DNA from 4 places in the Pseudarthrobacter sp. AG30 genome. Region 1 is predicted to be linked to each of the others. Evidence: riboswitches for the same ligand, from Rfam matches in the RefSeq annotation. Region 1 holds a riboswitch; each other region holds the start of a gene.
What was found. A riboswitch is a leader RNA that binds a small molecule or an ion and turns the genes downstream of it on or off. The one in region 1 is predicted to bind S-adenosylmethionine.

Region 1 (4,813 bases):
TGCCGTCGTCGGTGGTTGAGCCGCGTCGAAACCCTAGGCCTGGTGGGCGATGCCGGTGCGTGCCATGGCATCGGCGTACGCCGTGTGCATGTCCGCGAGGAACTCCTCCTGGCGGGCCGGTGAACCGGCGAAGGCGCGGCCACTCAGGGAGCGGACCTTGTAGGTCTTGAGGCCGCGGCGCCACAGCAGCGGGACTTCGGTCTTCAGCAGCAGGTTGGCCAGGCGGTTTGCCTCCGTGCCGTGCGCCACGATCACGGAGGCGCGGGGGACCAGGGCGAGGAACTTCAGCAGCGGCTTCAAACCTGCCTGCACCTGGTCCGGGGTGAATTTTCCGTTGGCCTCCCCCGGGACGTGCCACGGGTGGACGTTCCAGGGCATCACGAATTCCGGGCGCAGGCCCAGCTTCCACTGGATGCCCAGCATGCGGGTCGCGGCGTCCTGGTCACCGGCAGTGATGAAACCGGACTGGTCCATCTCGCCAATATTGGAGTACAGGCTGATGATGCGGCATTCCTCAACATCGTGCATGGGGTCCACGTAGGGCACCACGGTTCCGGGCTTCGCTTCCTGCAGGGAATCGCACAGCTCGTTGACAGCGGCAACGCTGGGCTCGTAACGGCGGCTCATGAGCTGTTCGTGGAATGTTTCGGGGGCCAGTGCGGTCATGAAGGGCTGGTTCTCCTGCGGGGATTGATGTTGCGTCCACCGCCGAAAATGGGCGCACGGTGGCGCAGCTCATCAACGGTGGTTAGTTGGGGTGGGCCGATTCCGGGTCGGCCTTTGCCAGTTTACCAAGCCCGGAGAAACGAAACGCCGGTCCAGCGCACCTCATTCATGGCGCAGTGGACCGGCGGTCATTCCCGGAAGGGGCGGATAACTACCAGAGGCGCCCGGTGGCGCGGCGGGCGCCCTCGCCAAGAGCCTCCAGCTTGGCGAATGCGATCTGCGGATGCACCCGGCCGCCCAGGCCGCAGTCGGTGGACGCGATGACGTTCTCGCGTCCCACCAGCTTGGCGAAGCGGACAATCCGGTCCGCCACCAGGTCCGGGTGCTCCACCACATTGGTGGCGTGGGAGACGACGCCGGGGATGATCACTTTGCCCTCAGGAAGGGCGGTGTCCTCCCAGACACGCCATTCGTGCTCGTGGCGGACATTGGCCGCCTCGAAGGAGTACGCGCCGGCGTTGACCTGCAGCACTGAGCCGATGATGTCGGCGAATGGGATGTCCGTAGTGTGCGGACCATGCCAGGAGCCCCAGCAAACGTGCAGCCGGACCTGTTCCTGCGGAAGGTCCCGCAAGGCCCAGTTGGTGGCCTCGACGCGCAGCTGGATGAACTTCAGGTAGTCCTCCAGGGACGGCTCAGGGTTGATCTGGTCCCAGCTCTCGGCCAGGGACGGATCGTCGAGCTGGACCGTCAGGCCGGCGTCGATGATGGCTTTGTATTCCTCGCGCATCGCATCGGCGCATGCGTAGACGAGTTCCTCATCGTTCTTGTAGTACTCATTGGCGACGCGGGCGCAGGAACCGGGGGAGAGGGACGCCACGAACCCCTCGCTGAGGCCTGCCGCGGCGAGCCCGGTCTTCAGGTTCTTGATGTCCGAGGCCACCAGGTCATGGCCGGTATATGTCAGGGGCCCGGCGATCTTGGGTTGGGACACGCTCTTCCGGTGCGCCAGGATCCCGGAGGAGGGATCGTTGTACGCCTCGTTGAACGCCTGCCGGTCCCGCCGGTCGGGGAAGGACGTCAGGACAACGTTTCCGGGCGAGGACCGCCGGACTTCGGCTTCGGCCCACCGGTCCACGGTGGTCGGCTCCAGGCCGCCGAGCCGGGCGAAGGAGTAGTTCCACCAGGCCCCGTAGTCCACGGAGTTGGACATCGTATGCCCGTACTCGCCGTCGTTGGGGATATCGATGCCCAGGTCCTTCTGGCGCTGGACCACGCCCACAACGGAGTCTTCCAGGAGCTCCAGGAACGCCGGGGTGATCCCGTCGGATTCCTTTGCGGTGTTGGCTGCGATGAGTTCATCGGTGCGAGGCAGAGACCCGGCGTGGGTGGCGCGAATATGGTCGGTGTTGAGGGGCATGCTGGAATCTTCCTTCCATCGGTCCTGGCAGTAGCACCTTCGGCCGGCAGCTTTCCTGCCGGACCGTGGTTGCTGCGGCGTCATTGAGCCAGGTCTCTCAGCCGCTCCGGATGGTCCACTCTTACCTAAATCCATGAACCGCCTGTGGGCAAATGCGGTTCAGAATACGGCGGATCGGTGTTGGGCGGTGGCGCTCCCCGGCAATAGCCCAACCCGTTCCCAGGTTTTGTCCAGTCTATTGACAGCTTTCGTCAAGCTTGGTTGGCTGTTTGTCACGGGCCGTAATGGGGAACATGGCGGCTGAACGCACCCGATGCACTCGAAAGAGGTAACGCACTGTGACGAAATCTTTGAGGACCCTTGCCGTATCCGGCGCGCTGGCGCTGGCCGTCTTCGCCGGGTCCGGCCCGGTGGCCCACGCAGTTGGCGAAGGCCCGAACTACGGCGGCAACGGCCAGATCACCACCAGCAAGCTGGCTACGTACAGTCAGATGGTCTCCTTCCTGAAGGACCAGGACGCCAAGCAACCGGCCATGGAGCTGGAAGTGATCGGCCAGACGGTCAAGGGCCGCGATATCCACCTGGTCAAATACATCTCTGACCCGGCCAAGCCCACCATCCTCTACCTGACCCAGCAGCATGGCAACGAACAGCTCACCACCGAGGGCGCCATGGAGTTCATCAAGCACCTGGGCACGGGCAAGTCGTCCGGCATCCTGGACGGCGTCAATATCCTGATCGTGCCCATGCTCAATGCCGACGGCGCCATGGGGGACGTAAACTTCCCGCTGGACAACTACCTCGCCAAAGGCGACCGCCACCTGACGCGTTACAACGCGGAGGGCGTGGACCTGAACCGGGACCACGTGGCCAAGGTCCAGCCGGAGACCCAGGCGCTGCACAGCAACGTGATGCGCAAGTACCGCGTCGATTACATGATCGACCTGCACCACCAGGGCACCCGCGCTGAACGCGACGGCAAGCTGGTGTCCGGGTCAATCCTGTACCCCACCACCCCGAACGCCGATCCCGCCGTCGTCGAGAAATCCAAGCGGCTCGGCGCCGTGGTCTTCAACAACGTGGACTCCACCGGCTGGGGCCACCTGGGCAAGTACCAGGGCGGCAGTGCGGAGACTATCAGCCGCAACGGCATCTCCGTGGAATACGGAATTGCCACCCTGCTTTTCGAGATGCGCGGCATGTCCGACCACTACCTGGACGGCTACGCGCTGGGGCAGCGGAGCAACGGCTACCTGATCAAGCAGACGGTCACCACCCTGACCTCCACCGCCGCGGCGATCGCGGACGGTTCCATTGCCGACGCCGACACCTCCTTCTGGGACACTCTCGCCGAACAGACGTCCCGGCCGGCCGGGGAAGCCGAGGACGAGTAAGAGACCAGGCCCGCCGCAGTCCCTTGCGGGGCCGCGGCGGGCCCATCGAGTGGACAAAGTGCCTGATCCGCTAAACTTGGGTGGTAAGAGCCCCGGAACTCTTGCATCGCTGAGCCGCCCCGCGGTCCGGCGACGGCCGGTCTGTTCGGGGCATTCTCATGAACGGCGCTGCGCAGGTCCGCTCCCCGCGGCCGGACCCGGGCAGCCCGAACGAATGGGGGAGGATCCCATGCCAGCAATTGTGATCGTAGGAGCCCAGTGGGGCGACGAAGGAAAAGGCAAGGCCACCGACCTTCTGGGCGGCCGTGTTGACTACGTCGTCAAGCCCAACGGCGGGAACAACGCCGGGCACACCGTCGTCGTAGGCGGTGAAAAGTACGAACTCAAACTGCTGCCCGCAGGCATTCTCAGCCCCAACGCGGTGCCCATCATCGGCAATGGCTGCGTGGTGAACCTCGAAGCCCTTTTCCAGGAGATCGACGGACTCCAGGCCCGCGGCGCCGATACCTCGCGGCTCCGCGTGTCCGCCAACGCCCACCTGGTGGCCCCCTACCACCAGGTGCTGGACAAGGTGACCGAACGTTTCCTCGGCAGCCGCGCCATCGGAACCACCGGCCGCGGCATTGGCCCCGCCTACATGGACAAGGTGGCCAGGCTGGGCATCCGTGTCCAGGACGTCTTCGACGAATCCATCCTCCGCCAGAAGGTGGAAGGCTCGCTGCGCCAGAAGAACGAGCTCCTGGTCAAGGTCTACAACCGTCGCAGCGTTGTGGTGGACGAGATCGTTGATTACTTCCTGTCCTTTGCCGACCGCCTCCGCCCGCTGGTCATCGACAGCACCCTGGTCCTTAACACCGCCCTGGACGAGGGCAAGGTGGTCCTGATGGAGGGCGGCCAGGCCACGTTCCTCGACGTCGACCACGGCACCTACCCATTCGTGACCTCCTCAAACCCCACCGCCGGCGGCGCGTCCGTGGGCTCGGGCATCGGCCCAACCCGGATCTCCCGCTCGATCGGCATCATCAAGGCTTACACCACCCGCGTTGGGGCCGGACCGTTCCCCACCGAGCTCTTCGACGAGATGGGGATGTACCTGCAGAAGACCGGCGGTGAGTTCGGCGTCAATACCGGCCGCCCGCGCCGCTGCGGCTGGTACGACGCCGTCCTGGCCCGCCACGCCTCCCGCGTGAACGGCTTCACGGACTACTTCGTCACCAAGCTGGACGTGCTCACCGGCATCGAACAGATCCCTGTGTGCGTGGCCTACGACGTGGACGGCGTCCGCCACGATGAGATGCCCATGACGCAGACCGAGTTCCACCACGCCAAGCCC
Region 2 (4,813 bases), on a different contig from region 1:
TCGATGTGCTTGGTGCCGGAGTACACGATGACGTCCGCGCCCAGGTCCCCGCAGCGCTGCAGCAGGGGAGTGGCGAAGACATTGTCCGCAACTACCGTGGCGCCGGCGGCATGGGCAAGTTCGCTCACCGCGGCGATGTCCACGATTTCCTGCATCGGGTTGGACGGGGATTCGAAGAAGACGGCGGTGGTGGGCTTGGACAGGGCCTCGCGCCACTGGTCCAGGTCCGGGCCATCGACGAAGACCGTTTCCACTCCCCACCGCGGCAGGATCTCGTTCAGGATCACGAAGCATGACCCGAACAGTGAGCGGGCGGCCACCACGCGGTCACCGGCTGCAAGGAGCGCGCCCAGGGCCGTGAACACCGCGGACATGCCCGACGCCGTCGCGAAGCAGGCCTCGGTGCCTTCCAGCAGCCTGAGCCGTTCCTGGAAGGTGGCCACGGACGGGTTGCCGTAGCGCGAGTACACAAAGCGCTCGTCCTCGCCGGTGAAGGCGCGTTCGGCCGCGGCCGCGGATTCGTAGACGAACCCGGAATTCAGGAAGACGGCCTCTGAGGTTTCCTGGAAGTTGGTGCGGTCCAGCCCGCCGCGGACAGCCTGGGTGTCGGGGCTCCAGCCGGGGGCATCTTGATTGAAAGTCACTTAGTTCTTTCCGAGGTTGGTGGGCAGGCCGCGGTTCTTCCAGCCGTTGACGGTCCGTTCGCCGTAGCGGTCAGGTTCCCCCTCGAAGCCCTCCAGGACGTTGTAGGAAGTGAAGCCGGCCTGGGTGGCCGCCACGGCCGCGGCGATGGATCGCTGGCCCGAACGGCAAAGGAACACGAGCTCAGCGCCCGGGTCCTCAGGCGCCTGCTCCTTGAGGTCCTTCACGAAATCGGGGTTGGGGATGCCGCCGGGGAAGGTCCACTGGATGAAGAGCGGATCGTTGTCCGTTGCCTTGGTATCCGGAATGCCAATGTGGGCCCATTCGCCCTCGGTGCGGACGTCCACCAGGATGGCGCCCTGCTCCAGCTTGGCCCACGCTTCCTGCGGCGTCAGGTCTCCCGCGTAGCTCATGCGTGGCCCTCGCCGTCGAACTCGCCTTCCAGGTCGTCAACAGCCGTGGCCACCGCGGCGTCAGCCGACGCGATGGCGGCCGGGAGGACAACGGCCTGGGCCACGATGACGCTGCTGCCGTTGAAAGTGGCCGCCGGGCTGCCGTGCAGGACGTAACCGTCCGCAAGCGCAGCCGAGATCCGCTCACAAAAGGAGCGGTCGTCCGGGCCCGTAATCAGGCGGTAGGACAATTTTTCGTCAGGGGCGGGTGCGTCAGACACGACGGATCTCCTTCTTTCACGCTTGCAGCTCGAATCGGTCGATATGCCAAGTATTCACCTGAGGCACCCCGCCGCGAGAGGAGGGTTGCCGACCGGCCAGTCAGGGCTTAACACCGGTACTCATTACTCCCCAAAAACGTAACACCTGCGCCGCCAAGCCGCACGGCCGCCGTCGTCATGTTCCGTAATTGAGAGCCCGCGACCACCGCGTCACGGGAACGCGGCAAGGCGGCCGGGCCGATAAAGTTTCTACCGGGGGCGCCGCCCTGCCGTCACAGTGGGAGTACCGGGGGGTCTTGCCAGCATGCGAGCAGCAACATCGCACCACCAGGCCGGCCGTCGTCGTGCCCGTCACCGTTCCCCCGGGGCGTTCCTGGCCGCCGCCGTCGTCGTGCTCCTGGCGCTGCTGGCGCCCGCCGGTGCTGCGCAGGCGGCCTCCGCGGAACCGGACCAAGGCAAGCCGTGGCTGGGTGCCGTCCTTGAATGGGGCGAGGATACCGCCGCTGGATTCTCCGACCGGCTGGGTGCGAGCCCGGCCGTGTTTGGCCACGACATCGGCCTGCCGTTCCGCGACTCGGACCGGAACAACATCGAGGGGTTCCTGCAGCAGGCCTCGGCCAAGGGCGCCCACGCCATGCTCACCGTGAAGCCCACGGTGCCGCTGGACCAGATCGGCGCCTCCGAAGCGGAAGCCTTCGCCGGCAAGGTCCGCGACCTGGCCTCCGGGTTCAAGGGCCGGCTGTTGATCCGGTTTGCGCCGGACATGAACTCGAGCTGGGTGGCCTGGGGGCAGCAGCCGGCCGCCTACCGGGAGGCCTTCAAGGCGGTCGCGGCAGCGGTCAAAAAGGACGACGGCGGCCGGGCCGCCATGGTCTGGGCGCCGTACCTGGGCAAGGACTACCCCTTTGACCGGAGCAGGAATGCCCCGCAGCCTGGAAGTGACGGCTTCGCCCTCCTGGACACCAACGGCGACGGCGCCTGGAACGGCTCCGACGCCGCCTACGCCCCCTACTATCCGGGGGACGACGCCGTGGACTGGGTGGGCCTGACTGCCTACCATGACGACACTGCCGGCGCCGCTGCCGTTAACACCGTGCCGCGTGCCGGTGAACTCCAGGAGATGCTGACCGGCGCGGGCAGCGAGAACTTCTACAGTGCCTACGCGGAGGTCCGCAGGAAGCCGCTACTGCTCCAGACGTCGGCGTTCTACAGCCCTGCCGCGGGCGGACCGCCGGAGGCGGATATCAAGACGGCCTGGTGGGACCAGGTGGTGGGTACCGCCACCTCGCCGGCTTTCGCCAGGACGGCGGCGGTGGTGTGGGACGAGCGCACCAGCACCAGGGATACCGGCGTGGCCAGCATCGACTGGCTGCTCACCGGAAATCCCGCCATCGCCAAAGCTGCGCTGGACCGGCTGAAGTCCTCTGCCGTGGTCACCGGGCCGGTCACCGATGTGGCCGCGGACGGATCGTATGTCCGGGCCAACACCCTGTCCGGGGCTGCGGTCTGGACCGTGGCCGTGGCGATGGCCATCCTCCTGGCGGCGCTGTGGCAGATTCCCCGCCGGGTCAACGCCGCCACCGCATGGAGCTACCAGGAGCCGGGAAACAGGGACTCGCGCGTGGATCTGCTGCGCGGGATGGCCATTGTCTTCGTGGTGGTCAACCACCTGGGCCTGGTCTCGCTGTTCCAGCTGCTCACCCAGGAGGCCGTGGGCTTCGTATCGGGTGCCGAACTCTTCGTGCTGTTCTCCGGCCTGGTGGTGGGCATGGTCTACGGGCCGAAGGCCAGGGAAGACTTCGGCAAGGTTGTGGACCTCACCTCCCGCCGGGCGGGGAAGCTCTATGTGACCGCGCTGTCGGTGCTGATCGGCGTCTTCCTCATCGCGCAGCTTCCGTTCTTCCACACCGAGGCCTTGACCACGTTCGTGGACCAGGGGACCGGCGGGGCCGGGCATAACGGTGCCGGCCGGACGTACGACCTCTACGCCGGGATGTCGTCGCTGTTCCAGTTCCCGGTGCCGCCCCAGGTCCTGCCGGCCATCCTGCTGTTGCAGTTCGGGCCCTGGCAGTTCAACGTGATGGGCCTGTACGTGGTGCTGCTCCTGGCCAGCCCCTTGATCCTGGCCCTGTTGAACCGCGGAAAGGCCGTATGGGTCCTGGTGGTATCGCTGGCGGTGTACGCCGTGGGGGCCGGAACCAGGTTCCGGATTTTGCCGTCGCAGTTCGAGGACTCTTTTCCGCTGCTGGTGTGGCAGGTGCTGTTCGTGCTGGGGCTCGTGGTGGGATACCACCGGCGCAGCATTATCGCGTGGTTGTCGGCCCATGCCTGGGTGGTGGCCGCCTGTACGGTGGCTGCAGTCGCCCTGGCCTTCCTATCCTGGGGCAACCCCTACTTGGCCAACAACTACGACGTCCGGCTGGCGCTGATGCCGGACGCCACCTACCGGGCCATGTATGACGCCCTCTTTGGCCGGACCTACCTGGCTCCGGGCCGCCTGCTCAACGTCGTCTTGCTGGTGGTGGCGGCGTATGCGTTCCTCAGCGCCTACTGGAAACCGGTTGAGCGGGCGCTGGGCTGGTTCCTGATCCCGCTGGGCCGCGCAACGCTCTATGTCTTCATCATGCACGTGGTGCTGATCGCCGTCGTGGCCAACATCCCCGCCCTCCAGCAGGAGAGTATCTTCCTCAACACCGTGGCGTACGCCGTGGTGCTGGGCCTGCTGTGGGTGATGGTCCGCACCAGGTTCCTGTTCCGGATCATTCCCACCTAGGCCCCATCTTCCACCGGGGAACCATGGCCCGGGCATGAAAAATGCTGCGGCACGGTGGGTGCCACAGCATTTCGATCACGTGCCAGGTAAGGACTGGGAATCCCTTGGAGGGTATGTGTCCTAGACCAGCTCGGGATACGAGGACACGATGTAGTCGGCGGCAGCCGGACCTTTCATGCGCAGGCCCTTGCGGCTGCCCGGCAACCGCGTCTTCATCGCTGACCAGAAGGTCGTCTCCGTACCCGGCAGGTGCTGGTTGATGAAGCACCAGCTCATGTACAGGCCGTAGAAGCGGTCGCGTTCCAGGGTGGACTCGGAGGTCTGGTCGAAGTAGGTGGCGTCTTGGAGAAAGAGATCAAACTGGGAATGTGCCATGAGGGCGTCCCTTCGCTAAGTGCGTGGCGCCGCCGTTCGGCTACAGCAGCGAACCTCGATGCCCTGCACTGGTGGCAATCGGGTCCATAGATTAATCCTGTGAAAGAAACCGGGATCATGAGCGCCGTCAACGCCTGTCTACACTGTAGACTTTACCCGTAGACTACATATGAGGCAACCCTCTCGAATGATCTCGGGTCAGTTGTCCGCAGCGAGGACAAATTCATGACTTCCCCCAAACCATCCGGCACCGGCAAGGCCAAGGCCAGGCTCAGCCGGGACATCGTGCTGGCCAAAGCGCTGGAAATGGTGGATGCGGAAGGCCTCGAAGCATTGACCATGCGCCGCCT
Region 3 (4,813 bases), on a different contig from region 1:
GCTCCAGGCCACGCACCAAAGACCGCCCCAGCCACGATGACGCCGTAACCGGCCGGATCATCACGGTGGACCGTGGGCGGTACACCGCGGTGGTGGGTGAGGACTCGGACAATGAGCGGGTGGTCATCGCTGCGCGGGCCCGCGAGCTTCGCCGCAATCCCGTGGTGGCCGGCGACTTCGTCTCCCTGGTGGGGGATGTCTCCGGAGCCCCGGACACGCTGGCCCGGCTGGTGAGAATTCAGGACCGCCGCACCCTGCTTCGCCGCAGTGCCGACGATACCGACCCCGTGGAGCGCGCCGTGGTGGCCAACGCGGACCAGCTGGTCATCGTCGTGGCGGCCGCCAACCCCGAGCCCCGCACAGGCTTCATTGACCGCGCCCTGGTGGCGGCCTACGACGCCGGGATCGCGCCGATCCTGCTGGTGACCAAGGCCGACGTCAAGGATCCCGCCGAGCTCCTCTCCAATTACACGCACCTGGACTTCCCCGTCATCATCAGCAAGACCGCCGACGCACAGGCCTCCGGGATCGACGCGCGGTCCGACGACGGCCTCTCCGCCCGGCTGGACAGCGCTGCGGTGGCCGCCCTCCGCGCACACCTCGACGGCACCGTCACCGTGATGCTGGGGCATTCCGGGGTGGGCAAATCCACTATGGTGAACGCACTCACGGGCGCCGAGCGCGCCACCGGCGGCGTCAACGCCGTCACCGGGCGCGGCCGGCACACGTCGTCGTCGGCACTGGCACTTCGGCTCGCGGACGCGCCGCCCGGCAGCTGGATCATCGACACCCCGGGGATCCGGTCCTTTGGCCTGGCGCACGTGGACCCGGACAGGATCCTGCGCTCGTTCCCGGATCTCTCCCCGGGCATCGAAAACTGCGAGCGGGGCTGCAAGCACACGGCAACGGCGGTCAACTGCGGGCTGGACGAGTGGGTGGACGGCGGACACGCCGGCCCTACCGGCGCCGCCCGCCTGGCGTCCCTGCGGCGGCTGCTCGGCGCCGATCCAAGGATGGAAGCACAGGAAACGAAGGAGCTTGGCAGCGTCAACTGACGCGTTCTCCCGGCAGAAACGCCCGCAGACGGTAGTTTGGAACCATGATCCAACCCGCTTCGAGTTACAACGATGACCTGCGCCTGGCCCACGTCCTGGCCGACTCCGTGGACGACCAGACGATGAGCCGGTTCAAGGCCCTGGACCTCCACGTCGAGACCAAGCCGGACCTGACGCCGGTCACCGACGCCGACAAGGCGGCCGAGGAGGCCATCCGAGGCCAACTCTCCCGCTCCCGGCCCCGCGATGCCGTCCTGGGTGAGGAATTCGGCAGCACCGGCCACGGCTCGCGGCGCTGGATCATCGATCCCATCGACGGGACCAAGAACTTCGTCCGCGGCGTCCCGGTCTGGGCCACGCTGATCGCCCTGGTGGACGAGGGCGAGCCGGTGGTGGGCGTCGTCAGCGCTCCGGCACTGGGCAAGCGCTGGTGGGCTGCCAAAGGCATGGGCGCGTACATGGGCAGGTCCCTGGCCGCCGCCACCCGGCTTCGGGTTTCCAACGTCTCAAACCTGGCCGACGCCTCCCTCTCCTATTCCAGCCTGGGCGGCTGGAAGGAACGCGGAAACCTTGACGACTTCCTCGGCCTGACGGAAGACGTGTGGCGGACCCGGGCGTACGGAGACTTCTGGTCCTACTGCATGGTGGCGGAAGGCTCGGTGGATATCGCCTGCGAACCCGAACTGAACCTGTACGACATGGCCGCCCTGGTACCGATCGTGGTGGAGGCCGGCGGCCGCTTCACGTCCCTCGAAGGCGAGGATGGCCCGTTCGGCGGCAATGCCCTGGCCACGAACTCGATCCTGCATTCAGAGGTGCTGCACCGGCTGAACCCGGACCTCGACGACCTGCTCCAGCAGTCGCCCTAGCGGCACAATAATCGAACAATACGACGCCGGACGCCTCCTTGAGGGGGCGTCCGCGGCCGTTTCTTCGGCAGGGCGTAACAAAAGCCTTAACAATTGCCGCGGCTTTAGTCCTGCCCATTCCATGTTCTACGCTTTTATCCAGGTCACGAGTGCCAGCGCAAAACCCCGGTTTGCTGGCCGGCAACCCTCCATTCGCGGTGGGGTGCCCCGGGTGACGACCAGGCCGGTCCGGAGCGGATACGGCAAGCGCGGATTCCACTGTGCCGGAGTCCTGTATCCAAGTGAGGTCTCTGTGACAACTGCCACCGTCTCCCCCCTTTCCGCCACCGCCAACGCCGCCGCGGCGGATCCGCGACAGGCCGTCGCCGGCCGGCCCCTCGCCGCGGTCACCGGCGCCGAGATCCAGGCGCCGCTGATCTCCGGCGGCCACGTCCGCTACGCAAACCTCGACTACGGCGCCTCCGCACCGGCGCTGTCAGTGGTGTCCGCGTACCTGAACGAGATCCTCCCGTACTACGCGAGTGTCCACCGGGGCGCCGGCTACGCATCCCAGATCAGCACCTCAGTGTACGAAAACGCACGCAACATTGTCCGCGACTTCGTGGGAGGGCGCCCCGGCGATTCGGTCGTCTTCACCCGCAACACCACCGACTCCCTGAACCTGCTGGCCGGCTGCCTGCCGCTGGCGGACGGCCGCCCCGCCGGAGATGTCCTTTACCTGGACATCGAACACCACGCCAACCTCCTGCCCTGGCAGGGCGTCCCGCACCGCAGCATTGTCGCCGCGGACACCATCAGCGGCACTTTGGAGGCAGTCCGCACCGAACTTGAGCAGGGCGGGGTCAGCCTGCTGGCCGTCACCGGCGCTTCCAACGTCACCGGCGAGATCCTCCCCATCCGGGCCTTGGCCGCGCTGGCGCACCAGTACGGCGCACGGATCGTGGTGGACGCCGCCCAGCTTGCGCCGCATCGCCGGGTGGACATCAGCACGGACGACGTCGACTACCTTGCGTTCTCCGGGCACAAGCTCTACGCGCCGTTCGGCGCAGGCGTCCTGGTGGGACGTGCTGACTGGCTGGACGCCGGTGTCCCGCACCTGGCCGGGGGCGGTGCCGTCAAGGAAGCAAGGCTCGACGGCGTCAGCTGGGCCACCGGCCCGGCCCGCCATGAGGGGGGATCGCCCAACGTCCTGGGAGCCGCCACGCTGGCCCGCGCCACCCAGGTGATCGCGGAACTGGACCAGGAACGCTGGCACGCCCACGAGTCCGCCATCCGCTCCTTCCTGGTGGAGGGCCTCCAGGGCATCGACGGCGTCACCGTCCACCAGATCTTCAAGGACACCAATCCGGAAACGGACACCATCGGCGTGGTCAATTTCTCGGTTGCAGGCTACGACGCCGGGCTGGTGGCCGCCTACCTCTCGGCGGAGCACGGCGTGGGCCTGCGGGACGGACGCTTCTGCGCCCACCCGCTGCTGAAACGCCTGGGCCTGCCCAACGGATCACTCCGGGCGAGCTTCGGCGTCGGATCCCGGCTGGAGGATGCCGAACGCCTTCTTGCCGGCATCCGCGCACTGCGCAGCAACGGACTGGGCTGGGACTACGTGGTTGACGCAGGCCGTTGGGTGCCCGCCAACGACTCCCGCACCTACCCGCACTGGGCACCCAACACCCCGGGCACGGCCGGCGCGGCCCCCTGTATCGACGACTAGGGCTCCTCCCGCTCCTGCTCCCCCACCACATGTCCAAAGGGGGTGCGGTAAATTCGAGGGGCATCAACAGTCGGAATTGAAGGAGTCCACGCGTGGTTCGGGGTGGCCCCAAGCTTGATCACGGGCGCCGGCGGGAACTTGGCGGCAGTTTCCGCGACGGCGGACGGCACTACCAGCGCGTCAGGCCGGGCTACCCCGTGGAATCAGCCCGGTGGCTGGTCCCGGCGCAGGCCCGTGACGCACTCGATGTCGGGGCCGGTACCGGGAAGTTTACGGCCCTGCTGCTGGAGCTTGGCCTGGAGGTAACCGCCGTCGACCCTTCCACGGACATGCTCGCCCAACTCGCGGCACACTGCCCTGCTGCCACGGCCGTGGCGGGGACCGCGGAGGCGACGGGGCTGGCCGAAGCCTCCTTCGACGTCGTCACCGTGGCGCAGGCCTGGCACTGGTGCGACGCGCTGCCGGCGAGCACCGAACTTGCCCGCGTCCTGCGCCCGCACGGAACGCTCGGACTCATCTGGAACCAACTGGATACCTCGGTGCCGTGGGTGCACAGGCTCTCCAGGATCATGCACGCCGGCGATGTGTACCGCCCGGGCCACAAGCCGGTGGTGGGGCCCGAATTCACCGGGCTCGAAGGGCATGTCACGCACTGGCAGGACAAGGTGACCACCACGGGCCTGATGGAACTCACCAAGTCCCGGAGCTATTACCTGCGCGCCGGCGAGGCAACCAGGGCCAAGGTCCTGGCGAACCTGGACTGGTACCTCCACGACCATCTGGCCTACCCGCCCGACCAGGAACTCGATCTTCCCTACCTCACCTTGGCGTGGCGCGCCGTGAAGGCGTAACGGGATGGGTTTGCCCGACGCCGCAGGCCCCGCGGACCCGGCCACGGCAGGGAACCCGGTAGGCTTGAGCCTGTGAAGACCAGCGCGCCATCCTCCTCCATCGAGGACTACGTCAAGGTCATCTATTCATTCACTGAATGGCAGGACAAGCCCATCACGTCCTCCCAACTGGCGCAGCGGCTCGGGGTTGCGAACTCGTCAGTATCGGAGATGGTCCGCAAGCTCAAGGACCAGGGCCTGGTGGACCACAAACCGTACAGCGCCGTGACCCTGACCGAGGCGGGACTGCGGCTCGCGCTGGCCATGGTGCGGCGCCACCGGCTGATC
Region 4 (4,813 bases), on a different contig from region 1:
GAGGCAAGGACCGGGGACTTGGTGTGGGCGCGCGAATACTTCGTGCCCTGGGTCCTGCGCCGGCTCCGGCACCAGTCCTCCGGTGACGGCGTCACGGCGAAACGGCCGACGCCGGGTCCCGTCTTTGGCCCGGGCGTTCCGTTGGGGTCCGGCGAGGGTCCGCTGGGAACCTCGGAACCCAGCCGCCGGTAGGACCGCACGGGGTTACGCTGGAGGGACAACCTTTGAGAGGCGCGGCACCGTGAGCAGCTTGTTTTTGTGGATCATCATCCTGTCCTTCGTTGTCCCCATGGCCATGCGGATGTACCGGCGGTCCATGGCACGGCGGGACCGGGACCAAGGCTTGCCGGGCCAGTACCCTGGCCAGTTTCCGGGACAGTACGGGCCGGGCGGGTTCCCCGGGTCCGGCCAGTTTCCCGGGTCCGCGGGGCCGCAGAGCAACCAGCCCCGCGACGGCTACACCCAGCAGGACTACTACTCCGGCGGCTTCCGCCAGCCCACCCCGGCCGGTGAATCACAGCCACAGCCCTACCAGTACGGGCAGCCCCCCATGCCGGACCCCCGCTACGGCGCGCCCCAGGAACCGCCGTTCCAGCAGTTCCCGGGCCAGCAGGGTCTGGGCCAGCAGGGTCTGGGCCAGCAGTTCCCCGGCCAGCAGCAGGGTACCGGCCACACGCCGGCCGGCCCGCCTCCAGGCCCGGCCGTTCCCCCGCCGGGAGCGCCCCAGGGATTCCGTGCCCGGAAGCTCGCAGAACTGGACCAGCAGTACAGCAACGGCGAAATGTCCATGGAGGACTACATGAAGCGCCGCAGCGACATCATGAACGGCTGAGCCCCAGCCGCCGCCACGCCTCAAGCCCGGAAGAGCCGCCTGACCACCTGCCCGGACGCCAGCGCATCCAGGCCTTCATTGACGTCCGCCAGCGGCCGGGTATCGGTGTGCAGCAGTTCCACCGGAAGCCTGCCTTCCCGCCAGTAGCCCAGGTACGCCGGGATGTCTCGGCGGGGAACCGCGTCGCCCATGTAGGAGCCGAGGAGCCGTTTGCCCGCGCCTGCGAACTGCAGTGCCGGAACGGACAGTTCAGCAGACGGATGGGGCAGTCCCACCGAGACAACCGCGCCGCCCCGCGTCACCAGATCAAGGCACGTTGCGATCACGCCGGCCAAGCCGACTGCTTCGACGGCCACATCCACCCCGTCACCGGCAGCCTCGGCCACAAGACGGGCCGCATCCGCAGGCGTTCCCACCGCCGTGGCACCGGCCTCCAGGGCCAAGGGGTGCTTGCCCGGATTCGGATCGATGGCAATCACTCCGGCGGCCCCGGCGAGGCGGGCCGCCATGACGGCCGATAAGCCTACTGCGCCGATGCCGAAGACAGCCACGGACTGTCCCGGACTGACGCCTGCCGTATTGAGCACGGCCCCCATTCCGGTGAGCACGGCGCAACCAAACATCGCCGCGACGGTGTCCGGGACGTCGTCGTCAATCACCACCACCGACTCCCGCGCCACCACGGCGTAATCCGCAAACGCCGAGACGCCCAAATGGTGGTTGATGCGCTCCCCCGCCGGCGTGCGCAGCAAGGCCGGCCCATGCAGCAGGTCACCGGAGCCGTTGACCTCCGCAGCGCGGTGGCAAAGCGCGGGCCTCCCGGCCCGGCAGGCCCGGCAATGGCCGCAACTGGGCACGAAAACGAGCACCACGTGGTCTCCCACGGACACATCGGCTACCCCGTCGCCCACGGACACCACCCGTCCCACCGCTTCGTGGCCCAATGCCATCGGAAGCGGCCGGACCCTGGAGCCGTCCACCACGGACAGGTCCGAATGGCACAGGCTCGAATAGGTGATGGCAACCCCAAGCTCACCGGCGCGCGGCTGTGCTTGGTCCAGCTCCTGAACGACCAACGGTTTCGCGTCAGCGTAGGTGGGGTTTCCCGATGCCTGTCCGGCGGCGGGAACGGTCGAATACAGGACGGCGGCTTTCATGACACGATCATGCCGTACTTCCACCCCGGGCCTGCCGCACTGTGGCACCGCGGCGTCCACCGGCAGCGTGCACCGGAAGCACCGCAGGGCAGCAGCCGGCCGCTGCCGGGACGGGCGCAGCTAGGCCAGGAACGTCGTCCGGAGCTGGTTCCCCAGCTGTCCGATCTCGGTCAGGAAGCCGTCATGGCCTATCGGTGCCGAGATCATATGCACGTCAACCTCACCCGGCAGGGCCTGGGCCAATTCGCGGGACTGGGACGGGAAGTAGAGCCGGTCGGAGTCCACGGCGGCAACGAAGAACCGGGCGGTGGCGGAGGCCAGGGTCTCGGCCAGCGGCCCGCGGCCACGGCAGACATCGTGGCTCATCAATGCCTCGGTGAGGGCGATATAGCTGTTGGCGTCGAACCGGCGGACGAGCTTCCTGCCCTGGTGGTCCAGATAGCTTTCCACCTGGTAGCGTCCGCGGTTTGCCAGCAGTCCGCCGTGCAGGGGCGACTCGGGGGCCTGGGGTTCCCGGCCGAAGCGCCCTTCCAGTTCCGCGGCGGACCGGTACGTGATGTGGGCGATCCGCCGTGCCAGGGCCAGTCCGTCTTCCGGACACGGTCCGCCGTAGTAGTCGCCGCCGTTGAAGTTCGGATCCTGGCGGATGGCCAGGGTCTGGGCCTGGGCGAAAGCGATCTGTTCAGCCGTGCTGGCAGCGCCGACCGAGATGACGGCGCAGCGCTGCACCCGGTCAGGGTAGGTCACCGCCCACTCCAGGGCGCGGGCACCCCCCATGGAACCGCCAAGGACGGCGTACCAGCTCCCGATGCCCAGCTGGTCCGCCAGCCGGGCCTCGGCAACAGTGCTGTCCCGCAGGGTGACCAGGGGGAAGCGTGAGCCCCAGGGTGCTCCGTCGGGGGCGGCCGACGACGGGCCCGTGGACCCGTAGCAGCCGCCCACAATGTTGACGGACACCACGAAGAACCTGTCCGTATCGACGGGCGCCCCAGGACCGGCCAGCTGTTCCCACCAGCCCTCTTCGTCGGTGTCGCCCCGGGTCACGTGGGTGCTGCCCGTCAGGGCGTGCTCGATCAGGATGGCGTTGCTGCCGTCCGCGTTCAGCGTGCCCCAGGTCTCGTACGCCAGGGTGACATCCGGCAGGTAGCCGCCGCCCTCGAGCTCGAGTCCTCCGATGGAGGCGTAGCGGACAACTCCGTGTTCGGGAATGGTGGTACGGGCGACGGTAACCGTCATGGCAAGACCTCTTCTACGCGCTTGCCTGCCGTCATTTGACCGGCAGGCCAGGTCTTCACCCGGGGCACCCCACCGCGGAAGGAGGGTTGCCGGCCAGCAAGCCGGGGCTGTCACTGGCACTCATGACCTGGTTCGAGTGTACGAAACACCCCCCGGTCCAGGCCAAGAGTGTGACTGGTTGTGACTTCCCGGCGCTGCCGGCCGGCAGCGCCCCGGCGTGCCGGCGGTCAGGCGTCGGCGCCGCCCTTGGCCGCGCGGAAACCGGCCTCCAGGTCGGCCAGGATGTCGTCGATGTGCTCCAAGCCAACCGACAAGCGGACCAGCCCCGGATTGACGCCGGCCACCACCTGCTGCTCGGGCGAGAGCTGGCTGTGGGTGGTCGACGCCGGGTGGATGACAAGCGAACGGACGTCGCCGATGTTGGCCACGTGCGAGTGCAGTTCCAGGGCGTCGACGAAGCGCTTGCCCGCCTCCGCGCCCCCGGCCAGGTTGAAAGCGACGACGGCGCCGGTCCCCTTGGGCCCGTACTTGCGGCCCCGTTCGTACCAGGGGCTGGACGGCAGCCCCGCGTAGGCGACCGATTCGACGTCGTCCCTTCCCTCCAGCCAGCGCGCCACCTCCGTGGCGTTGGAAACGTGCCGTTCCACCCGCAGGCTCAGCGTTTCCAGGCCCTGCGAAATCAGGAAGGCGTTGAAGGGCGAAACCGCCGAGCCAAGGTCGCGCAGCAACTGGACACGGGCTTTGAGGATGTAGGAAAGGTTGGCGCCCAGTGCGCCGCCCTCGCCAAGGTCCCGGGCGTAGACCAGCCCGTTGTAGGTGGGATCCGGGGTGTTGAAACCGGGGAACCGGCCGGGGTCCTTGCCGAAATCGAACTTGCCGGAGTCGACGATGACGCCGGCAATCGCCGAGCCATGACCGCCCAGGTACTTGGTGGCGGAGTGGATCACGATGTCCGCACCCCACTCCAGCGGCCGGATCAGGTAGGGCGTGGACAGGGTGTTGTCCACGATCAGGGGAACGCCGGCGTCGTGGGCCACCTGGGAGATGCCTTCGATGTCCAAGACGTCCTGGCGCGGGTTGGATACCACCTCGCCAAAGAACAGTTTGGTGTTGGGCTGAACGGCATTCCGCCACTGATCCAGGTTGTCCGGATCTTCCACGAAGGTGACCGTGATGCCGAACTTCTTCAGGGTGTGGGCGAACAGGTTGTAGGTGCCGCCGTACAGGCTGGGGCTGGCCACGATGTGGTCCCCGGCCTCGGCGATATTCAGGACGGCGAAGGTTTCCGCGGCCTGCCCCGAGCTCAGCAGCAAAGCGGCCAGGCCACCTTCGAGGCTGGCGATCCGCTGCTCCACCGCGTCCTGGGTGGGGTTGCCGATGCGGGTGTAGATCGGCGCCAGTTCGGCCAGCGCAAAACGGTTGGCTGCGCTCTCGGCGCTCGGGAACACGAAGGACGTGGTCTGGTAGATGGGAAGGGCGCGGGCCCCGGTGGCGCTGTCAGGCTCCTGGCCTGCATGGATCTGGCGGGTTTCGAAGGACCATCCGTTGGACATCTCAGTCTCCTATGACATGGGCCCGGCATGCTGGG

Region 2: it holds a riboswitch for S-adenosylmethionine, as region 1 does, so the genes downstream of both, DC347_RS11380 (DUF1737 domain-containing protein) here and DC347_RS13820 (cobalamin-independent methionine synthase II family protein) in region 1, are expected to answer to the same signal.
Region 3: it holds a riboswitch for S-adenosylmethionine, as region 1 does, so the genes downstream of both, DC347_RS08745 (aminotransferase class V-fold PLP-dependent enzyme) here and DC347_RS13820 (cobalamin-independent methionine synthase II family protein) in region 1, are expected to answer to the same signal.
Region 4: it holds a riboswitch for S-adenosylmethionine, as region 1 does, so the genes downstream of both, DC347_RS07655 (homoserine O-acetyltransferase) here and DC347_RS13820 (cobalamin-independent methionine synthase II family protein) in region 1, are expected to answer to the same signal.

The regions. Positions count from the first base shown of each region.
Region 1 is NZ_QEHL01000016.1:66,953-71,765, forward strand. It holds gene DC347_RS13815 (uracil-DNA glycosylase) at 34-666, opposite strand; gene DC347_RS13820 (cobalamin-independent methionine synthase II family protein) at 878-2,086, opposite strand; SAM riboswitch class I at 2,099-2,203, opposite strand; gene DC347_RS13825 (M14 family zinc carboxypeptidase) at 2,425-3,480, shown strand; gene DC347_RS13830 (adenylosuccinate synthase) at 3,710-4,813, shown strand, end outside.
Region 2 is NZ_QEHL01000012.1:142,586-147,398, forward strand. It holds gene DC347_RS11370 (O-succinylhomoserine sulfhydrylase) at 1-644, opposite strand, end outside; gene DC347_RS11375 (rhodanese-like domain-containing protein) at 645-1,055, opposite strand; gene DC347_RS11380 (DUF1737 domain-containing protein) at 1,052-1,315, opposite strand; SAM riboswitch class IV at 1,329-1,443, opposite strand; gene opgC (OpgC domain-containing protein) at 1,620-4,088, shown strand; gene DC347_RS11390 (hypothetical protein) at 4,209-4,463, opposite strand; gene DC347_RS11395 (TetR/AcrR family transcriptional regulator C-terminal domain-containing protein) at 4,689-4,813, shown strand, end outside.
Region 3 is NZ_QEHL01000008.1:209,880-214,692, forward strand. It holds gene rsgA (ribosome small subunit-dependent GTPase A) at 1-1,055, shown strand, start outside; gene hisN (histidinol-phosphatase) at 1,100-1,924, shown strand; SAM riboswitch class IV at 2,066-2,179, shown strand; gene DC347_RS08745 (aminotransferase class V-fold PLP-dependent enzyme) at 2,217-3,635, shown strand; gene DC347_RS08750 (class I SAM-dependent methyltransferase) at 3,728-4,486, shown strand; gene DC347_RS08755 (metal-dependent transcriptional regulator) at 4,559-4,813, shown strand, end outside.
Region 4 is NZ_QEHL01000006.1:166,820-171,632, forward strand. It holds gene DC347_RS07640 (SGNH/GDSL hydrolase family protein) at 1-192, shown strand, start outside; gene DC347_RS07645 (hypothetical protein) at 242-832, shown strand; gene DC347_RS07650 (alcohol dehydrogenase catalytic domain-containing protein) at 853-1,989, opposite strand; gene DC347_RS07655 (homoserine O-acetyltransferase) at 2,110-3,225, opposite strand; SAM riboswitch class IV at 3,238-3,353, opposite strand; gene DC347_RS07660 (bifunctional o-acetylhomoserine/o-acetylserine sulfhydrylase) at 3,453-4,778, opposite strand.